Regions from separate parts of the Streptomyces sp. NPDC107654 genome, predicted to be linked through region 1. Evidence: riboswitches for the same ligand, from Rfam matches in the RefSeq annotation. Region 1 holds a riboswitch; each other region holds the start of a gene.
The links. A riboswitch is a leader RNA that binds a small molecule or an ion and turns the genes downstream of it on or off. The one in region 1 is predicted to bind S-adenosylmethionine.
Positions count from the first base shown of each region.

Region 2: it holds a riboswitch for S-adenosylmethionine, as region 1 does, so the genes downstream of both, thrC (threonine synthase) here and ACZ7N4_RS26800 (amino acid ABC transporter permease) in region 1, are expected to answer to the same signal.
Region 3: it holds a riboswitch for S-adenosylmethionine, as region 1 does, so the genes downstream of both, ACZ7N4_RS01035 (aminotransferase class V-fold PLP-dependent enzyme) here and ACZ7N4_RS26800 (amino acid ABC transporter permease) in region 1, are expected to answer to the same signal.

Region 1 covers NZ_JBVKBI010000017.1:72,230-79,373, reverse strand. The annotation lists gene ACZ7N4_RS26830 (dihydrodipicolinate synthase family protein) at 1-29, opposite strand, end outside; gene ACZ7N4_RS26825 (FAD-dependent oxidoreductase) at 227-1,624, opposite strand; gene ACZ7N4_RS26820 ((2Fe-2S)-binding protein) at 1,617-1,919, opposite strand; gene ACZ7N4_RS26815 (NAD(P)/FAD-dependent oxidoreductase) at 1,916-3,076, opposite strand; gene ACZ7N4_RS26810 (putative leader peptide) at 3,287-3,409, shown strand; gene ACZ7N4_RS26805 (glutathione S-transferase C-terminal domain-containing protein) at 3,489-4,418, shown strand; SAM riboswitch class IV at 4,458-4,570, shown strand; gene ACZ7N4_RS26800 (amino acid ABC transporter permease) at 4,927-5,913, shown strand; gene ACZ7N4_RS26795 (amino acid ABC transporter ATP-binding protein) at 5,910-6,701, shown strand; gene ACZ7N4_RS26790 (ABC transporter substrate-binding protein) at 6,764-7,144, shown strand, end outside.
Region 2 covers NZ_JBVKBI010000020.1:21,499-28,642, forward strand. The annotation lists gene ACZ7N4_RS28770 (Uma2 family endonuclease) at 1-529, shown strand, start outside; gene groL (chaperonin GroEL) at 625-2,247, opposite strand; gene ACZ7N4_RS28780 (cold-shock protein) at 2,548-2,751, opposite strand; gene ACZ7N4_RS28785 (MoaD/ThiS family protein) at 3,200-3,475, opposite strand; gene thrC (threonine synthase) at 3,623-4,906, opposite strand; SAM riboswitch class I at 4,925-5,067, opposite strand; gene ACZ7N4_RS28795 (glucosyl-3-phosphoglycerate synthase) at 5,224-6,168, shown strand; gene ACZ7N4_RS28800 (alpha,alpha-trehalose-phosphate synthase (UDP-forming)) at 6,243-7,144, shown strand, end outside.
Region 3 covers NZ_JBVKBI010000001.1:224,414-231,557, reverse strand. The annotation lists gene qcrA (cytochrome bc1 complex Rieske iron-sulfur subunit) at 1-581, shown strand, start outside; gene qcrB (cytochrome bc1 complex cytochrome b subunit) at 578-2,239, shown strand; gene trpD (anthranilate phosphoribosyltransferase) at 2,361-3,425, shown strand; SAM riboswitch class IV at 3,500-3,616, shown strand; gene ACZ7N4_RS01035 (aminotransferase class V-fold PLP-dependent enzyme) at 3,752-5,113, shown strand; gene ACZ7N4_RS01030 (outer membrane protein assembly factor BamB family protein) at 5,121-5,672, shown strand; gene ACZ7N4_RS01025 (Lrp/AsnC family transcriptional regulator) at 5,669-5,950, opposite strand; gene ACZ7N4_RS01020 (rhomboid family intramembrane serine protease) at 5,947-6,690, opposite strand; gene ACZ7N4_RS01015 (hypothetical protein) at 6,844-7,083, shown strand; gene ACZ7N4_RS01010 (NYN domain-containing protein) at 7,131-7,144, shown strand, end outside.

The sequences.
Region 1 (7,144 bases):
CGCCAGGGACGGTGCTGTGCCTCGGACATGGGTGATCCCTCATTCGTAGCGTGTGACATATTACTCGGCTGTCGGCTGTCGGCTGTCGGCTGTCGGCTGTCGGCTGTCGGCTGTCAGCTGCTGGGTGCCGGGTGCCGGTCTGGGCCGTCGGGGTGCGGGGCTGTGTCGTCGGGTGTGCGGGGCCGGGCTGTCAGGGTGCGGGGCTGTGTCGTCGGGCGTGCCGGGCTCACTCCTTCTCCGGCAGGGCGGCCAGGACGCCCAGCGGTACCGGCCGGGCGAACGGCCGGCGTCCGGCGGTGAGCGGGCAGCCGGCCAGCCCCGCCACCGCTGGTCCGCACATCCGGCCCTGGCACCAGCCCATCCCGGCCCGGGTGAGCAGCTTCACCGTGCGCAGGTCCCCGGCACCGAGCGCGCCGGCGGACTCCCGCACCTGTCCGGCGGTGACCTCCTCGCAGCGGCACACCACCGTGTCGTCCGGGACCCGGTCCGCCCAGCCGGCCGGCGGGGCGTACACGTCGTCCAGGGCCGTGACGAACTTCCGCAACCGGGTCCTGGCCCGGTCGGCGGCGGCCCAGCGGCGCGGGTCGGGGACGGTGCCGTGCAGCCGGGCGGCGGCCGAGCTCCCGGCGATGTGCCCCTCGGCGAGCGCCAGCGCCGCGCCGCCGACGCCGGTGGCCTCCCCGGCGGCCCAGACACCGGGCACGTCGGTGCGCTGCTCGGCGTCGACCCGTACGGCGGTGCCGGACAGGGTGCAGCCGAGGGTCTCGGCGAGGTCGGTGTGCGGCAGCATGCCGTGGCCGACGGCGAGGGTGTCGCAGGGGATGCGCCGGGCGCTGCCGGGCCGGAGCCGGCCGTCCCGGTCGAGCGCGGCCACCGTCACCGCCTCCAGCCGGCCGGTGCCGTGCGCCGCGACGACGGTGTGCCGGGTCAGGGTGCGCACGCCGTGCCGGAGCAGCCGGGCCGCGTACCCGGCGCCCTCGGCGAGTTTGCCGGGCTGCGCGGCCAGGGCGGGCGCCCGGCGCGGCAGCGCGGCCGGATCGGCGGACTCGACCAGCGCGGCGACCCGGGCGCCGGCCGCGGCGAGCCCGGTGGCCACCGGCAGCAGCAGCGGCCCGGTCCCGGCCACCACCACCCTCCGGCCGGGCAGCACCAGGCCGCCCTTGAGCATGGCCTGCGCGCCGCCCGCCGTGACGACCCCGGGCAACGTCCAGCCGGGGAAGGGCAGCACCCGCTCGTACCCGCCGGTGGCGAGCAGCACGGCGTCGGCCCGGACGGTGACGCCCTCCTGCTGTGCCGGGCCGCGCAGGGCGTGCACGGCGACCGTCCCGGAGCCCTGCTCCCTTTCCACGCACCAGACATGATGATCGGTCAGATGGATGATCCGGCCGGCCGCCCGGTGCCGGGCCAGCGCGTCCCGCAGCCGCTCCCAGGTGCGCCACTGGTGGTGCAGGGCCTGCGGCCGGCGTGCGCCGAGGGCGGGGGCGGGCTGCCGGTAGAACTGCCCGCCGGCCTGCTCGGCCGCGTCGACCAGGGTCACGCGGACCCCTCGTGCCGCTGCCGCCAGTGCCCCGGCGAGACCCGCGGGGCCCGCGCCGACGACGGTGAGTCGCGGTGGTTCAGTCATCGACGGGGCCCGTCCCCTCCTGTGTGCGGATCACGTCTCCCGGGCGCACCGGCACCAGGCAGGCCCGTTGGTTCGGGCGGCCGTTGACGGTCACCAGACAGTCGAAGCACACCCCGATCCCGCAGAACACACCGCGCGGCTCGCCGGTGCCGCGTGTCCTGCGCCAGGCCGTCACGCCCGCCGCCCACAGCGCCGCCGCGACCGTCTGGCCCGGCAGCGCGGGCAGGGGCCGGCCGTCGAAGGTGACGGTGCGGGCCTCGCCCGGGCGGGCGCGGGTCAGCTTCAGCGGATTCACCGTACGTCGCCTCCCTCGGTGTCGAACCGCTCCGGACGGAACGGCCTGAGATCCAGCTCGGGTGTCTTCCCGGTGAGCGCCTGGGCGATCAACTGCCCGGTGCCGGGGGCGAGTCCGATGCCGGCGCCCTCGTGCCCGCAGGCGTGGAACAGGCCCGGCGCCCGCGGGTCGGGGCCGATCGCCGGCAGGTGGTCGGGCAGGTACGGCCGGAAGCCCGCGTACGTCCGCAGCGCGCGGACCCGCTCCAGGAAGGGGAACAGCCCGACCGCCCCGGCCGCGAGCGCCCGCACCGCGTCCAGCGACAGCGAGCGGTCGAAGCCCACCCGCTCCCGCGTGGCGCCGATCAGCACCGGACCGGCGGCCGTGCCCTCCACCACCGGCGAACTGCGCAGGCCGGCCGAGTCGCTGGCCACGTCGGCCACGTAGTCCGCGGCGTACACCTTGTGCCGGACCATCCGCGGCAGCGGCTCGGTGACCAGCACGAAGCCGCGCCGCGGCAGGACCGGCAACCGGACGCCGGCGAGCGCGGCGAGGTCGCCGCCCCAGGTGCCGGCCGCGTTCACCACCGCGGGTGCGTGTATCTCGCCGCGGTCGGTACGGACGCCGTACACCGTGCCGCCCGCCGTCCGCAGCACCCCGGTCACGGCCTGCCCGGTGTGCAGGGCGGCACCGGAGGCGCGGGCCAGGTGGGCGGCGGCCAGGGCGGGCATGACCTGCGCGTCCTGCGGATAGTGCACGCCGCCCGCCATGCCCGGCGCCAAGTGCGGTTCCAGCTCGGCGAGTCGGCCGCCGTCGACGGGTACGGCGGTGACGCCGGCGTCGCGCTGGCCCGCCGCGAAGTCCCGCAGGGCGTCCAGGGCCCGGGGAGTGGAGGCGACCACGAGGCCGCCCTTGGGCTCGTACTCGATCGCGGCGCCGTGCTCCCGTGCCAGCCCGGCCCACAACCGGGACGACAGCAGGGCGAGTTCGAGTTCCGGGCCCGGCTCCTTGTCGGAGACGAGCAGGTTGCCCTCGCCGGCGCCGGTGGTGCCGCCCGACACCGGGCCCCGGTCCACGAGGCGCACGTCGAGTCCGGCGCGCACGGCGTACCAGGCGCAGGCGGCGCCCACCATTCCGGCCCCGACTACCACGACATCGCAGGTCAGTCGCTTCGTCACGCCAGTACTATGTCACATGTTCCTCTGTCTGAGGAGTCCCCCGTGCCGACCTCGACTCCCGGTCGCGCCCCCCCTTTCCCGGTCGGCCCCGAGCCCCGGCCGGCCCGTGTCCCGACCGAGCCCGAGTCCCGGGCGTGGACGCCCCCTTGACGTCGTACCAGCCCGGATCGACACTCCAGGGAGGGAATCCTAGTGAACAGGTAGGGAATCATGGCGCGTCTCGCGACGGGCACCGGCCGTACGGGCCGGACGCCGTCGCGCGCCCTCCTGTTGACCTCCCGCCGTCACGTCGACCTGCAGCGCGTCTGCAGCGCGATCAGCCGCCACCGCTGACCCGGGCACCCTCACCGCCACCCACCGGCCCCGTCCGCGCCGGTGCGCCCGTCCGCACACCCGCCATCCGGGGAGACGCATGTCCATCACTCCGCTCACCGCCGTCCCGACCGCCGCACCTCGCCCCGCCCCCGCCTTCCGGGGCCGGATCGGGCAGGACGCGCGCAGCGGCCACTACGCCGTGCCGCACCGCTACCGGCTCCATCTGTCCACCGCCTGTCCCGACGGGCTGCGCCTCGCCGTCGGCCACAGCCTGCTCGGCCTGGACGACGGCTGTCCGGTCACCCTCCTGCCCGCCGTCCCGGACCGTCCCGACGGCGGCCACTCGGCCCTGCGCCCCCTGTACGAGGCCGGCGCCCACCACCACACCGGACCGGCGCTCGGGCCCGTGCTCGGCGACGACTGGTCCGGACGCATCGTCAGCACCCACACGCCCGACATCCTGCGCGACCTGGACCGGTTCCGTCCGGGCGGCGGCGCCCGCCTGTACCCCTCCGGGCTGGAGTCCGTGATCGAGGCCGTCGAGCGGATGTGCGCCGAGGGCATCGAGGAGGCCGCGCAGCGCGCGGGACGGGCCGGTGCCGACCCGGCGGAGCGGGCCGCCGCCCTCGACGTGCTGCTCGACACCCTGGGCCGGCTGGAGCGAGGGCTGGGCGGGGAGTCGTACCTCGCCGACGACCGGCCCACCGCCGCCGACATCGAGCTGTGGGTGACCCTCGTCCGGCTCGACACCGTCCACCGCTGCCACCTCGACGCCTCCGCCGTGCACCGCATCGCCGGCCACCGCGCCCTGTGGGCGTACGCCCGCCGGCTGGCCGCGCACCCCGCGTTCGGCCGCCACCTCGACCTCGACGGCATCGCCCGCCGCCACCACGGCCGCTGCCAGGGCCTGGAAGCCGCCGGAGCCGCTGTCCAGATCCTGGACTGGGCGGCCCACGCCGCGGAAACCCACGACGCTTCCCGCAGGTGGGAGCGGGCCCCCGATGTCCCGGGGGCGGACGGCCGTTGACAATCGAACGGCCAACTGCCTTACTTACGGCTCAAGAACGGTCATGAGCGTCAGCGCCAAGCCCTGGCTCGCTGACCGGCAACCCTCGCACCGCGGTGGGGTGCCCCAGGTGACGACCGGACCGGATGACTCTTTTTCGGTAAGCGCGAGGCCCTCCGGGGCCCGGAACAGTGACAGGTGACGCCATGTACGCAGTTCCCAGGACGGCCGTGAGCCGCCCCCAGGGCTGCGTACCGTCGTACGCCGGTCTCCTCGTCGCCGACCGCGTCGTCGACCTGCTCCGTGTGAACAGCGCACTGTGTACCGCACCGGGCTCTGCCCGCTGTCAGGGCTGACGTCTCCTCCCAGCCCCCGCGTTCCCGCCGCACACCGTCCCCGTGGTGTGCCGCCGTCCGCCCAGCCCCCGGTCCCGTGCCTGTCCGTGCGCCGCCCCGTGCCGTAGTGCCGTCGCGGCCCACGCCCGCCCGTGCGCGGCACCCGGGGGTGTCCGACTCCGCCGGAGCCTGCCATGAGTGAACCGCCGGGCGCCGCCGTCTCGCTGGCCGAGGCGCCGCCCACGCCGACCGACACTCCGTCAAAAGCTTTTGTTGCCCAGCGCGTTCAGCCGCTGCGTCGGCCCGGCCGGTGGATCGTCACCGCCGTCGTCCTCGTGCTGGTCGCGCAGGTCCTGCACGGACTGGTCACCAACCCCTTCTACCAGTGGGACCGCTTCCGCTACTGGTTCCTGCGCCCCGCCGTCCTCGACGGCCTCCTCGTCACCCTGGAAGTCGCCGCGCTCAGCGCCGTCCTGGGACTCCTCGGCGGGGTCCTGCTGGCCCTCGGCCGGCTCTCCGGCAGCCCGGTGCTGCGCGCGGTCAGCTGGACGTACACCTGGCTGTTCCGCTCCGTACCGCTGATCGTGGTGCTGATCTTCCTCTACAACTTCAGTGCCCTGTACAAGACGTTGAGTCTCGGCGTGCCCTTCGGCCCCGCCTTCCTCACCTTCGACGAGTCGAAGCCGGCCACCGACATGACGATCGCCGTCATCGGTCTCAGCCTCAACGAGGCGGCGTACGCCGCCGAGGTGGTGCGCGGCGGCATCCTCTCCGTCGACCAGGGACAGCACGAGGCGGCCGCCGCGCTCGGCCTGCCCAAGGGCTACCAGTTCCGCCGGATCGTCTTCCCGCAGGCCCTGAGATCCATCACCCCGAACTACGTCAACCAGCTGATCGGACTCGTCAAGAGCACGTCCCTGGTCTTCTACGTCTCCCTGCTCGACATCTTCGGCACCGTCCAGTCGATGAGCAGCACCTATCCCGGTGACGTCGTGCCGCTGCTGATGGTCGCCACCGTCTGGTACCTGATCCTCACCAGCGCCGTGTCCGTCGTCCAGTTCCAGGTCGAGCGGTACCACGCCCGGGGCGCCACCCGCACCCCGCCGCCGACACCCCTGCGGAAGGCGCGGGCCGGCCTGGCCTTCCTGCGCGACCGGCTGCGCCGGGAGGCCGCCGTATGAGCACCGCGCAGACCCTCCCGACGACCGCCCCCGCCGCGCTCGAGGTGCACGGCGTCCACAAGTGGTACGGCACCCACCGCGTCCTCGACGGCATCGACCTGACCGTCCGCCCCGGCGAGGTCACGGTGATCCTGGGGCCCTCCGGCTCCGGCAAGTCGACGCTGCTCAGAGTGATCAACCACCTGGAGAAGCCCGAGACCGGTCACGTCAGCGTCGGCGGCGAGCTGATCGGGGTGAAGCGGCACGGGGACCGGCTGAAGGAACTCAGCGAGCGCGCCCTCCTCGCCCAGCGCGGCCGGATCGGCTTCGTCTTCCAGAACTTCAACCTCTTCCCGCACCTGACCGTCCTCGACAACGTCGCCGCCGCCCCCGTCGCCACGCGCCGGCTGACCAAGGCCGCGGCGGTGGAACTGGCCCGCGAACTCCTCGACCGCGTGGGCCTCGGCGACAAGGCCGGCGCCCGTCCCCGGCAGTTGTCCGGCGGCCAGCAGCAGCGCGTCGCCATCGCCCGGGCCCTCGCCCTGCGGCCCGGGATCATCCTCTTCGACGAGCCGACCTCGGCACTCGACCCCGAACTCGTCGGCGAGGTCCTGGCCGTCATCAAGGACCTGGCGACCAGCGGCACCACCCTCGTCATCGTCACCCACGAGATCGGCTTCGCCCGCGAGGTCGCCGACCGGATCGTCTTCATCGACGGCGGCCGGATCGTGGAACAGGGCCCGCCCGCACAGGTGCTGGACCACCCGCGGCACCAGCGGACCCGGGACTTCCTCGGCAAGGTGCTCTGACCCGCACCGGCCCGGAACCCGAACGCGCCATCCCGACGACTCTGCGAACGACAAGGACAGCCATGCCCAGCCACCTCTCCCGACGCGGCCTCCTGCGCGGCCTCACCGCGGCCACCGCCGCCTTCTTTCTCGCCGGAGGGCTCACCGCCTGCGGTGGTGACAGCGAGGCCGCCGCCACGACCGACACCACGGGCACGGTGACCGTGGGGCGGCTGTCCAACGGAGCCGCCACCCAGACCGCGCTGAAGGTCTCCGAGGTGAAGTCCATCAGCGCCCACCTGCCCGCCTCCGTCCGCAGGAGAGGCAAGCTCGTCATCGGCGTCGGCGCCCTGCCCTCGGGATCCGCGCCGCTGACCTTCCTGGGCAGCGACCAGAAGACCCTCACCGGCTCCGAACCCGACCTCGGCCGCCTGGTCGCCGCGGTGCTCGGCCTCCGACCCGAG
Region 2 (7,144 bases), on a different contig from region 1:
GGAACTGGCCGCCGCAGCCCCCGAAACCGTGCGGCTCGAGTACGTCAACGGAAAGGTAGTGGTCAAGGCCATGCCGGACGGCAACCACGGCGAGATCTTCATGTGGCTGCTACGTCAGTGCATGCAGCAGCGCCCGGAGCTGAACCTCATGCCCGAGCGAGGCGTCAAGGCCGAGGCGTACCGCAAGGGACGTGCCATCACGGACGGCTTCCTCGCGCCCGTGGGTCACTTCAAGGGACACGGCAACTGGTCCGAGACCGACGGCGCCCTCATGGCCGTGGAGATCACCTCCCACGACCGCGACACCGACCAGCGCGACCGCGTCGACAAGCCGGTGGGGTACGCGGCGGCCGAGATCCCCGTCTACCTCCTCATCGACCGTGACAGCCGCGTGGTCAGCGTGTACAGCGAACCGAAGGACGGGCGTTACCTCCAGTGCTCCACCCACCCCTGGGGCGCCACCGTCGAACTGCCGCCGCCCGTGGGCATCACCCTCGACACGGACAAGCTCAAGGACTACGCCGACTGAGCCGGAGCCCGTAAACGCCCGAGGGCGGCACCCCCAGCCGGAAGCTGGACGTGCCGCCCTCGGTTCGCAGGACAGGCGATCAACCCTCAGGTCGATCAGAAGTCCATGTCACCGCCCGGCATGCCGCCGCCGGCCGGCGCGGCGGCCTTCTCCGGCTTGTCGGCGATGACGGCCTCGGTGGTGAGGAACAGCGCGGCGATGGAGGCGGCGTTCTGCAGCGCGGAACGGGTCACCTTCGCCGGGTCGATGATGCCCTCGGCGACCAGGTCGACGTACTCGCCGGTCGCGGCGTTGAGGCCGTGGCCCGGGGTGAGGTTGCGGACCTTCTCCACCACGACGCCGCCCTCGAGGCCGGCGTTGACGGCGATCTGCTTCAGCGGGGCCTCCAGGGCGATGCGCACGGCGTTGGCGCCGGTCGCCTCGTCACCCTCCAGCTCCAGCTTCTCGAAGACCTGGGAGGCCTGCAGCAGGGCCACGCCACCACCGGCGACGATGCCCTCCTCGACGGCCGCCTTGGCGTTGCGGACGGCGTCCTCGATGCGGTGCTTGCGCTCCTTCAGCTCCACCTCGGTGGCGGCACCGGCCTTGATGACGGCCACGCCGCCCGCGAGCTTCGCCAGGCGCTCCTGGAGCTTCTCGCGGTCGTAGTCGGAGTCGCTGTTCTCGATCTCGGCGCGGATCTGGTTCACGCGGCCGTTGACCTGCTCGGAGGAGCCGGCACCGTCGACGATGGTGGTCTCGTCCTTGGTGATGACGACCTTGCGGGCGCGGCCCAGGAGGTCCAGGGTCGCGTTCTCCAGCTTGAGGCCGACCTCCTCGGAGATGACCTCGCCGCCCGTGAGGATGGCGATGTCGCCGAGCATGGCCTTGCGGCGGTCGCCGAAGCCCGGGGCCTTGACGGCGACGGACTTGAAGGTGCCGCGGATCTTGTTGACGACCAGGGTCGACAGGGCCTCGCCCTCGACGTCCTCGGCGATGATCAGCAGCGGCTTGCCCGACTGCATGACCTTCTCCAGGAGCGGGAGCAGGTCCTTGACCGAGGAGATCTTGGAGTTGGCGATGAGGATGTACGGGTCCTCGAGCACCGCCTCCATGCGCTCCATGTCGGTCGCGAAGTAGGCGGAGATGTAGCCCTTGTCGAAGCGCATGCCCTCGGTGAGCTCGAGCTCCAGGCCGAAGGTGTTGCTCTCCTCGACGGTGATGACGCCTTCCTTGCCGACCTTGTCCATGGCCTCGGCGATGAGCTCGCCGATCTGGGTGTCGGCGGCGGAGATGGACGCGGTGGAGGCGATCTGCTCCTTGGTCTCGACGTCCTTCGCCTGCTCCAGCAGGGCGGCGGAGACGGCCTCGACGGCCTTCTCGATGCCGCGCTTCAGGGCCATCGGGTTGGCGCCGGCGGCGACGTTGCGCAGGCCTTCCTTGACCAGGGCCTGGGCCAGGACGGTCGCGGTCGTCGTGCCGTCACCGGCGACGTCGTCCGTCTTCTTCGCGACTTCCTTGACCAGCTCGGCGCCGATCTTCTCGTACGGGTCCTCGAGCTCGATCTCCTTGGCGATGGAGACACCATCGTTGGTGATCGTGGGGGCGCCCCACTTCTTCTCGAGGACGACGTTGCGGCCCTTGGGGCCCAGCGTCACCTTCACGGCGTCCGCGAGCTGGTTCATGCCGCGCTCGAGGCCGCGCCGCGCCTCCTCGTCGAACGCGATGATCTTGGCCATGTGAAGTGGTCCCTCCAGGACTGGGGGTGATTCCTTCGGACCGCGCCCGCGCCCGCGACGGACGGCTCGCCGGCCTCGTGGTCCCTTGCACCACACGGCCTGCGGGCCTCACCGACCCGGTCCTTCGCTGTCACTCTCACCTTCAGAGTGCTAACGCCAATGATTAGCACTCGGCATGGTCGAGTGCAAGCGCCCTGCGGGGTACGGCGTCCCCGTCCGCCGCCCGCGAACAGAGCCGTCCGGGGTACGGCGAAGGGCCCGCACCCTCTGCGAGGTGCGGGCCCTTCGGACAAGAAACGTTCAGGCGGTGACGCGAACCATGTCGGCCTGCGGGCCCTTCTGGCCCTGCGAGATCTCGAACTCGACCCGCTGGCCCTCTTCCAGGGTGCGGTAGCCGTCCATCTGAATGGCGCTGTAGTGGACGAAGACGTCCGCACCACCGTCGACCGCGATGAAGCCGTACCCCTTCTCCGCGTTGAACCACTTGACGGTGCCCTGAGCCATGCCTAACTCCCCTATTACTGGCCCTTGCACAGATCCACACTTCGCGGACCCGGGTCAGACCTCACCCCCCATTGGCCGGGGGCGTGCGCCGGAACGCGTCGACCGCGGCTGAATGTATCTGTCCAACTGCCGTCTGCAACAGGTCAATCGGACGAGAATTCTGGACGCGAGAGGTCAGGAATCTGGGGAGAATTCACCCGAATCCCGGGCAAGTCGGGCCCCATAAAAGCCGCAAAAGCCACAGAGGACCCGCACACTTTGGCTACTTCTTGTCGGGGCACGCGGCATGTTTTCTGGGCCCGCGGCCCGGAGGTCCCGGCCGTGTTCCCCAACTCTACCGCGCTCAATCACACAGAATTGCCCCCTCCGCTTCTCTCACGGAGAGGGCAATCCGACGGACACTCGGTAATCGATGTTACCGACGGTAATGAGCGGACATATGGACGGCTCAGCCGCCCGCGACCGCCGGAATGATCGACACGCCGGCACCGTCCGGGGTCACCGTCTCCAGACCCTGCTCGAAACGGACGTCGTCGTCGTTGACGTACACGTTCACGAAGCGGCGCAGCCTGCCCTGGTCGTCCAGCACGCGCGCGGCGATGCCCGTGTGGTTCTTCTCCAGGTCGGCGATGACCTCGGCGAGCGTCGCGCCCTCGGCGGTGACCTCGGCCTGCCCGCCGGTGTAGGTGCGCAGGATGGTGGGGATGCGAACGTTCACGCTCATGCGGTGAGACCTCCGGTCGGGTTCACGGGTACGGCGGGGCGGTGCCCCGGGGGCGCGGGGCTGTGACGAGTGTGCGGCTGCCGCCGCGCCGGCGCGACCGGCCCCCACCGCCCGCGGGGTGGGTGCGGCCTGCCGGCGCGGCGCCCGTCATGCGAGGCCGGCCTCGCGGAAGGAGTCCAGGCTCGGGCGGATGGTGGCGGTCAGGCCGGTCCCGGCCACCGCGTCCAGGGTCTTCAGGCCGTCGCCGGTGTTGAGGACGACCGTGGTCTTCGCCGGGTCCAGCAGGCCCGCCTCGAGCAGCTTGCGGGTGACGCCGACGGTCACACCGCCGGCCGTCTCGGCGAAGACGCCCTCGGTGCGGGCCAGCAGCTTGATGGCGTCCACGATCTCCGCGTCCGTCACGTCCTCCACGGCACCGCCGGTGCGGCGGGCGATGTCCAGGACGTACGGGCCGTCGGCCGGGTTGCCGATGGCCAGGGACTTGGCGATGGTGTCCGGCTTCTGCGGGCGGACCACGTCGTGCCCGGCCTTGAAGGCGGTGGACACCGGGGAACAGCCCTCGGCCTGCGCCCCGAAGATCTTGTAAGGCCTGTCCTCGACCAGGCCCAGCCTGATCAGCTCCTGCAGGCCCTTGTCGATCTTCGTGAGCTGGGAGCCGGAGGCGATCGGGACGACCAGCTGGTCGGGCAGGCGCCAGCCCAGCTGCTCGGCGATCTCGTACGCGAGGGTCTTGGAGCCCTCCGCGTAGTACGGCCGCAGGTTGACGTTGACGAAGCCCCAGCCCTCGCCGGCCGGGTCGCCGATCAGCTCGGAGCAGAAGCGGTTCACGTCGTCGTAGTTGCCCTCGATGCCGACCAGCTCACCGCCGTAGACCGCGGCCATGACGACCTTGCCCTGTTCCAGGTCGTGCGGGATGAACACGCAGGAGCGGAAGCCGGCCCGGGCGGCGGCGGCGCCGACGGCACCGGCCAGGTTGCCGGTGGAGGAGCAGGAGAGGGTGGTGAAGCCGAAGGCGCGGGCGGCCTCCAGGGCCTGGGCGACGACCCGGTCCTTGAAGGAGTGGGTGGGGTTGCCGGAGTCGTCCTTCACGTACAGCCCGCCGGTCACGCCCAGCTCGCGCGCCAGGTTGTCGGCCTTGACGAGCTTGGTCCAGCCGGGGTTCAGGTTGGGCTTGCCGGCGACGTCCGCGGGCACCGGCAGCAGCGGCGCGTACCGCCAGATGTTCGCGGGACCGGCCTCGATGCGCCGGCGCAGTTCCTCGGTGTCGTAGGCGGAGAAGTCGTAGGCGATCTCCAGCGGGCCGAAGCACTCCTCGCAGGCGAAGACCGGGCCGAGCGGCACCCGGTGGCCGCACTCGCGACAGCTCAGTGCCGCGGCGGGGCCGAGGTCGACGGTGGATTCGCTGGAGGTTGCAACTGTCTGCACAGCCATGTGAGGCGAGGCCCTTTCTCCTCATCTTCCTCACGACGCATCTCGCCGTGAGACGGATTTGGCACCTTCCCTAGCCGGGAGCCTCGCTACGAAGACGAGAATCGGCTGGAGGGTTGCCGGGGCTTCATCGGGCCGTGTCCCTCTGCCCCTCTGGATGAGCGGTATGCGGTTGTGAACGCCGGTCGACCCCCGACATGCGATGGTCATCGGCGTTGTTCAAGACTGTAACCGAAGGCCAGGACAGTTGAGATAGTCGTCCGAACCGCGAGATGGATCACACGGTGGAGTGTGGTCGTGACAGTGAGGAGCCGCCGACCGTGCTGGAAGAAGTCGAGCGCTGGCTGAGCACCCGCTCCTGGTCCGTGGCCGACCGTCCGCTGCACCAGGTGCTGGCGGCCAAGCAGCGCACCGGCCAGACGATCAGCGTCGTCCTGCCCGCCCTCAACGAGGAGGAGACCGTCGGCGACATCGTCGCGGTCGTCCGGCACGACCTCGTGGAGCAGGCACCGCTCGTCGACGAGATCGTGGTCGTCGACTCCGGCTCCACCGACCGCACCTCCGAGGTCGCCGCCCGCGCCGGCGCCCGGGTCGTGCACCGCGACGACATACTGCCCCGCATCCCCGCCGTCCCCGGCAAGGGCGAGGTGCTGTGGCGCTCGCTGCTGGTGACCGGCGGGGACATCGTCTGCTTCATCGACGCGGACCTGAGGGAGTTCTCCTCCGCCTTCGTCACCGGGATCGTCGGCCCGCTCCTCACCGACCCGGACGTCGACCTGGTCAAGGGCATGTACGACCGCCCGCTCGCCGGCGGTGCCGGGCAGGGCGGCCGGGTCACCGAGCTCATGGCCCGTCCGCTGCTGAACATGCACTGGCCGCAGCTGGCCGGGTTCGTGCAGCCGCTGGGCGGCGAGTACGCGGCCCGCCGCTCCCTGCTGGAGCAGCTGCCGTTCCCCGTCGGCTACGGCGTGGAGCTGGGCATGCTGGTCGACGCGCTGCACCTGGTGGGCCTGGACGCGCTGGCCCAGGTCGACGTGGGTGTGCGCAAGCACCGGCACCAGGACGGGCAGGCGCTCGGGAGGATGGCGGCGGCGATCTACCGCACGGCCCAGCTGCGGCTCGCGCGCGGGCACCTCGTCCGGCCCTCCCTCACCCAGTTCGAGCGGGGCCAGGACGGGTTCGAGCCGCGTACCTACTCGGTGGACACCGAGGAACGGCCGCCCATGGTGGAGATCGCGGAGTACGCCGAACGGAAGGTGGCGTGAACGTGCCGTACACGGTCCTTCCGCCTGGCGAGCCGTACGTTTGAGCGTTTGGGGGCCGGGCTAGGTTGAGGCGTATGGCTTTCACGCGTGCTGCTGGTGACAAGGCTCAGGTGCTGGTCGCGTCGAATCGCGGCCCGGTCTCCTATCAGGTGGGCGAAGACGGTGCGCTGCACGCCAGACGGGGCGGCGGCGGACTGGTCTCGGGGCTGTCCGCCATCGGCTCGGACGCGGACTCGGTGTGGGTGTGCGCCGCGCTCGGCGACGGCGACCGGGCGGCGGTGCGGCGCGCGGACGGCGGGCTGCTGCCGGCCGAGGACACCGGCGGGCAGCGGGTGCGGATGCTCGACATCGACGCGAGCGTGCACGCCGAGGCGTACAACGGGATCGCCAACTCGGTGCTGTGGTTCGTCCACCACATGCTGTACCAGACCCCGCTGGAGCCGGTCTTCGACGCGGAGTTCCGCCGGCAGTGGGGGTCGTACGAGGCCTACAACCGGGCGTTCGCCGAGGCGCTGGCGGAGGAGGCCGCCGAGGGCGCGGCGGTGCTGATCCAGGACTACCACCTGGCCCTCGCCCCCCGGATGCTCCGCCGGCTCCGCCCCGACCTGCGCATCGGCCACTTCTCGCACACCCCGTGGGCGCCGCCGGACTACTTCCGTGTCCTGCCCGACGACATCGCGGCGGAGCTGCTCGGCGGCATCCTCGGTGCCGACCGGGCGGCGTTCCTGACCCGGCGGTGGGCGGACGCGTTCACCGACTGCTGTCACGCGGTGCTCGGGCCCGGCATCCCGTCCGGCACCCGGATCGGGGTGCACGGGCTCGGCGCGGACGCCGACTTCCTGCGCGAGCGGGCGCACCGGCCGGACGTGGACGAGCGGATGGCGGCGCTGCGGGAGGAGATCGGGGAGGGCCGGAAGACGATCGTCCGGGTGGACCGCACCGAGCTGTCCAAGAACATCGTGCGCGGGCTGCTGGC
Region 3 (7,144 bases), on a different contig from region 1:
GCCGCAAGCTGATCCGCAACACCATGTTCGGCGCGCTGGCCTTCGTGCCGCTGTCCGGCGTCATGCTGCTCGGCGGTCTCGGCCCGGCGCCGGGGACCAAGCTCCGCCACACCATGTGGGCCAAGGGCAAGCGCCTGGTCAACATGAACACGAACCAGCCGCTGCGTCCCGAGGACGTCGCCGTGGGCTCGCTCACCTTCGCCAAGCCGGACGGCCTGGAGGAGCGCGACGAGGACTTCCAGAACGAGATCGCCAAGGCGGCTCTGATGATCGTCCGGATCCAGCCGGGCAACATCAAGGACAAGCGCGAGCTGGCGTGGTCGCACGAGGGCATCGTCGCGTACTCGAAGATCTGCACCCACGTCGGTTGCCCGATCTCGCTGTACGAGCAGCAGACGCACCACGTGCTGTGCCCGTGCCACCAGTCCACCTTCGACCTCTCCGACGGTGCCCGAGTGATCTTCGGCCCCGCCGGCCACGCCCTGCCGCAGCTGCGCATCGGCGTGGACAGTGAGGGTTACCTCCAGGCGCTCGGCGACTTCGAGGAGCCCGTCGGTCCTGCATTCTGGGAGCGCGGATGAGCACTACACCGAACGAAACGCCTTCATCTGCCGCTGCCGCGGCGGGCCGCTCTCGCGGGAAGGCACCGGCCGGCGAGCGCATCGCCGACTGGGCCGACGGCCGGCTCGGGATCTACTCCCTCGCCAAGGCCAACATGCGCAAGATCTTCCCCGACCACTGGTCGTTCATGTTGGGCGAAGTGTGCATGTACAGCTTCATCATCATCATCCTGACGGGTGTCTATCTGACGCTGTTCTTCCACCCGTCGATGAACGAGGTGGAGTACCACGGCAGCTACGTCCCGCTCCAGGGACAGCTGATGTCCGAGGCGTTCAGCTCGACCCTGCACATCTCCTTCGACGTGCGCGGTGGTCTGCTCATCCGGCAGATCCACCACTGGGCCGCCCTGATCTTCCTCGCCGGCATGTTCGTGCACATGATGCGCGTGTTCTTCACCGGCGCGTTCCGCAAGCCGCGTGAGATCAACTGGCTGTTCGGCTTCCTGCTGTTCGTCCTCGGCATGTTCACCGGCTTCACCGGTTACTCGCTCCCCGACGACCTGCTCTCCGGCACCGGTGTCCGCTTCACCGAGGGCGCGATCCTGTCCATGCCGATCGTCGGCACGTACATCTCGATGTTCCTCTTCGGCGGCGAGTTCCCCGGCCACGACTTCGTCGCCCGGTTCTACTCGATCCACATCCTGCTGCTGCCGGGCATCATGCTCGGCCTGATGGTGGCGCACCTGATCCTGGTCTTCTACCACAAGCACACGCAGTTCGCGGGTCCCGGGAAGTCCGAGAAGAACGTCGTCGGCATGCCGCTGCTGCCGGTGTACATGGCCAAGGCCGGAGGCTTCTTCTTCCTGGTCTTCGGTGTCATCGCGGCCATCGCGGCGGTCGCCCAGATCAACCCGATCTGGGCCATGGGCCCCTACCGTCCGGACCAGGTGTCCACCGGCGCCCAGCCCGACTGGTACATGGGCTTCGCCGAGGGTCTGGTCCGCTACATGCCGGGCTGGGAGATCAACTTCTGGGGCCACACGCTCGTCCTGGGCGTGTTCATCCCGCTGGTGCTCTTCGGTCTCGTCCTGGCGGCGATCGCGGTCTACCCGTTCATCGAGTCCTGGGTCACCGGCGACAAGCGCGAGCACCACATCCTGGACCGCCCGCGCAACGCCCCGACCCGTACCGCGTTCGGTGTCGCCTGGGTGACGGTCTACATGGTGGGCCTGGTCGGCGGTGGCAACGACCTCTTCGCCACCCACTTCCACCTGTCGATCAACGCCGTCACCTGGTTCGTTCGGATCGCCTTCTTCGCCGGACCGGTCATCGCGTTCCTCGTCACCAAGCGGATCTGCCTCGGCCTGCAGCGCCGCGACCGCGACAAGGTGCTGCACGGTCGCGAGACCGGCATCATCAAGCGGCTGCCGCACGGTGAGTTCATCGAGGTGCACGAGCCGCTCAGCCAGGAGCAGCTGCACACGCTCACCGCGCACGAGCAGTACCAGCCGGCCGAGATCGGTCCGACGGTCGACGAGAACGGTGTCGAGCGCAAGGTGGGTGCCTCGGAGAAGCTGCGCGTCAAGCTCTCCAACGCCTACTACGGCGAGGACAACCAGATCCCGAAGCCGACCGTCGAGGAGTACAAGGAGATCACGAGCGGCCACGGCCACCACTGATCCCCGCGTCGCCACGCCACGCCGAAGGGCCCCGTCCGTAACCCGGACGGGGCCCTTCCCCGTGCCCGGGGCTGGATAGGGTGGTCCACGACGGAGCAGGAATCTGTACGAGGAGCGGCTGATGAGCGCTGTGACCCCCGCTGGAGGCGACACCGCGGCGGGCCGCTCCTGGCCCGCCCTGCTGAACGGTCTGCTGGACGGCCGGGACCTGTCCGCCGACGACACGGCCTGGGCGATGGACGTGATCATGCGCGGGGAGGCGACCGACGCGCAGATCGCCGCCTTCATGGTGGCGCTGCGGGCCAAGGGCGAGACGGTCCAGGAGATCACCGGACTCGTCCGGGCCATGTACGCGCACGCGAACGTCATCGAGGTGCCCGGGCCGGCCGTGGACATCGTCGGCACCGGCGGTGACGGCGCCAAGACGGTGAACATCTCCACCATGTCCTCGATCGTCGTCGCCGGCACGGGCACGAAGGTCGTCAAGCACGGCAACCGCGCCGCGTCCTCCGCCTCCGGCTCCTCCGACGTCCTGGAGAAGCTCGGCATCAACCTGAACCTGACCCCGCGGCGGGTCGCCGAGGTCGCCGAGGAAGCCGGGATCACCATCTGCTTCGCCGTCCGGTTCCACCCCTCCCTGCGCCACGTCGCCCCGGCCCGCGCCCAGTTGGGCATCCGGACCACCTTCAACGTGCTGGGCCCGCTCACCAACCCGGCCCAGGTGCGGGCGCAGGCCGTCGGGGTGGCCGACCCCCGGATGGCGCCGATCGTCGCCGGCGTCCTCGCCGAGCGGGGGAACTCCGCGCTGGTGTTCCGGGGCGACGACGGCCTGGACGAGCTGACCGTCACGGCCCCCTCCCGGGTCTGGGTGGTCCGCGACGGCAAGGTGACGGAGGAGACCTTCGACCCGCGGGACGTCGGCATCGACCTCGTCCCGGTGGACGCCCTGCGCGGCGCCGACGCCTCCTACAACGCGGAGGTCGCCCGGCGGCTGCTGGACGGCGAGACGGGCGCCGTACGGGACGCCGTCCTGCTGAACTCGGCAGCCGCGCTGGTGGCGCTCCGGCCGACGGACGCGCCGCTCGCCGAGCAGCTCCGGGCCGGCATGGCGAAGGCCGCGGAGTCGATCGACTCGGGCGCCGCGAAGCGCACCCTGGACCGCTGGGTGGCCGTCAGCAACGCCTAGGCACCCCGGACGTCGTCCCGCGATCCGGACACGGGTTGCGGGACGACGATCACCTCGCGTACGTTCCTGTACCAGGTCATGAGTGACAGTCATGAGGCCCCGGCCGACTGTCCGGCAACCCTCCGTCCGTGGCGGGGTGCCCCGGGTGAAGACCAGGCCGTGCACAGCAAGGTGTACGGCAAGCGCGGATCCCTCACGAACCCAGGGATCCTGGTCGTCGAGGAGTCTTCCGTGAGCAAGCGAATGCGTTAGGGCCGCAGAGCCCCGCCTCCGCACACCCTTTCTCTCTTCTTCGTCTTCCCCCCTCGTCTCACGGGAGTTCCGCCATGTCCGTCTCCAGCGCTGCCTCCGACCAGACCGTTTGCGCCCCTCTGCCCGTTCTGGGGCGAGATGTCACCGTCCCGCTCGTCACCGGCGGCGAAGTCGCCTACGCCGCCCTGGACTACGCGGCCAGCGCGCCCGCCCTCCAGCGCGTCTGGGACGACGTCGCCGCGTACGCCCCGTACTACGGCAGCGTCCACCGCGGTGCGGGCTACCTCTCCCAGCTCTCCACGGACCTGTTCGAGAACGCGCGGAGCACGGTCGCCGACTTCCTCGGCTGCCGGCCCGCCGACCAGGTCGTCTTCACCCGCTCCACGACGGACTCCCTCAACCTCCTCGCGCGGGCGATCCCGGCCGACTGCCAGGTCTTCGTCTTCGAGACCGAGCACCACGCCTCCCTGCTGCCCTGGCAGGACGCGCGGGTCACCTACCTCGACGCCCCGCGCACCCCGCAGCAGGCCGTCCGGACCCTGGAGCGGGCCCTCGCCGACCGAGAGCCCCACGGCCCCGCCCTGGTCTGCGTCACCGGCGCCTCCAACGTCACCGGCGAGCTGTGGCCGGTGCGCGAGCTGGCCGCCGCCGCGCACGCCCACGGCGCCCGCATCGTCCTGGACGCCGCGCAGCTCGCCCCGCACCACCCGGTGTCCGTCAGCGACCTCGACGTCGACTGGATCGCCTTCTCCGGCCACAAGCTGTACGCCCCCTTCGGCTCCGGCGTCCTGGCCGGCCGCGCCGACTGGCTCCAGGCGGCCGAGCCGTACCTCGCGGGCGGCGGCGCCAGCCGCAAGGTCACCCGGCGCGAGGACGGGGGAGTGGCCGTCGAGTGGCACGACACCGCGGCCCGCCACGAGGCCGGCTCCCCGAACGTCATCGGCGCCTACGCCATCGCCTCGGCCTGCAAGGCCCTGACCGAGGCCGGCTGGGACACCCTGGTCGCCCGCGAGCAGCACCTCGTCCGCGCGGTCCGCGAGGGCCTCGCCGACGTCCCCGAGGTGCGGATCCTCTCCCTCTTCGGCGACGACGCCCCGCGGGTCGGCGTCCTCTCCTTCGTCGTCGAGGGCTGGAACAGCTCCCACTTCGCCGCCGCCCTCTCCGCCGAGTACGGCATCGGCGTCCGCGACGGCCTCTTCTGCGCCCACCCCCTGGTCCGCACCCTCCTCGGCAGCGACCCCCAGAGCCAGGGCGAGTGCGGTGCCCCCGAGGCGGCCCCCGGCGAGAAGTCCCTCAACGCCATCCGCGTCAGCTTCGGCGCCGGCACCCCCGACGAACACGTCGAGCGCTTCGTCGACGCGGTGCGGGAACTGGTGCGGGACGGCGCCAAGTGGCAGTACCGCACGGAGGACGGCCGCTGCGTCCCGGCGGTCTGAGACCGGCGTGCACGGCGGCGCCGCCGCGGGGCGCGGGGAGCCGCGCGGGACACACGGCGACGCCCTGCTGGCGCTGGACGCGCGGGACGGCTCCCGCAGGTGGCGGGTGTCCGCGGGCACGGACGTCACGGCCGTCGCCGTCGCGGGCACCACCCTGTTCGCGGACACCGCCGCCGAGCTTCAGGGCTTCCGTGTCTCGGACGGCCGCCGGCTGTGGCGCAGGGAGACCGACACCGGGCCGCTCGGCGCGGGCGGCCGCGCCCTGGCCGTCGGCACGGAACAGGGCCTCGTGTACGCCGTCCGGGCGGCCGACGGCTCGCGCGCCTGGGCGCACGACCTCGAGAGGAGCGCGGCCCAGCCGCGGGCGGTCGTGGCCGGCGAGACCGTGTACGTCCGCGCGGGCGACCGGGTCCGGGCACTGGACCTGGACGGGAAGCAGCGCTGGAGCGCGGCCCTCGGCCGTGACGCGGGCGACGACCAGCACACCCCGGTCGCCCACGCCGGCCGCCTCTACGTCCCTTCGGGGACGGGCATCGCCGCGGTGGAGACGACCGGCTAGTTGTCGAGGCCGATCGCGAAGGCGGCTTCCATGTCGTGCTGGGAGTAGGTGCGGAAGGCGACGTGGGTGTCCGTGGCCTCCACGCCGGGGATCTTGCTGATCCGGCCCGGGATGACCTCGGCGAGGTCGTCGTGACGGCGGACCCGGACCATGGCGATCAGGTCGTAGGTGCCGGTGACCGAGAAGACCTCGCTGACGCTGTCGAGCGCGGCGATCCCCTCCGCGATCTCGGGGATCCGGTCCACGCTGGTCTTGATCAGGACGATCGCGGTGATCACGGCTGTTTCTCTCCCTCGGGGACCGGAGCTGGGGCGGCTTTCACTCTAGTCCCACGGCCGTACCGCACCCAGGCGTAGCCGAAGCCCAGCCCGAACCCCACGAGGTGCGCCAGGTAGGCCACCCCGGGGCCGTCCGAGGCCCGCCCCGCCGCCAGCCACTGGAGGGCCGCCCACAGCGGCAGCACCACCCACGCGGGGAAGCGCAGCGGCACGAAGAACAGGAACGGGAGGAGACTGGTCACACGTGCGCGGGGGAACAGGTAGAGGAACGCCCCGAGGACCGCCGAGACCGCCCCGGAGGCGCCGACCAGCGACTGTCCGGACGTGGCGTTGGCCGCCGCGTACCCCAGCAGCGCGAGGTAGCCGCAGCCGACGTAGAAGAGGGTGAACTCCACCCGGCCCATCCGCTCCTCGGTCATCGCCCCGAAGACGAAGAGGAAGAGCATGTTGCCGAGCAGGTGCACCCAGCTGCCGTGCACGAAGAGCGCGGTGGCCGGGGTGAGCGCCGCCCCGGCGGGTTCCTCGAACAGCTCGGCCGGCACCACGCCCCAGTGCCGGAAGTACGCCCGCTGCGCGGCGAGCAGCGCGTCCCCGGAGCCGTACCCGGGGACCAGCCCGGAGGCGGGGCCGAGCGCGAAGATCAGGGCGCACAGGGCGATGAGGCCGTACGTCATCGGGGCCGAGGTGCCCCGGACCGCTCCGAGTGTCCTGCCGGCCGCCCTGCTCCAGGTGCTGATCATGACTACAGAGCATGACGTAACGGGACGCAAGCTGACAGACCGCCTCGCCGCCGTGAACGGACGGGCGGCGAGTCCCCGGCAGGCCGTAGGGTTACGAGCCACACGCGTCGGGGGACGGCGCGGACCGACACGAGAAGGAAGTAAACAGTCACCATGACGGTTCCCCTGCCGACGGCCACGACACGATGGCGCTGCACCCTCTGCGGCAACCTCACCCGGTTCGACGTCACCCGCTCGTCGAAGGTCGTCGAGTACGTCCACCTCGACCTGGCCGGCGAGTCGACCGTGGAGGAGCGCGAGGTGGTCAGTGAGACCATCGAATCGGTGCGCTGCCGCTGGTGCAACGCGGTGGACCAGGTGGAACTCGTGGACAGGCCGGGCGCCGGCTCCTGAGCGGAGCGGGCCCCGGAGAGGCTTTTTCCGGTATTGGGGTGTGACGGATGGTGGAGACCGC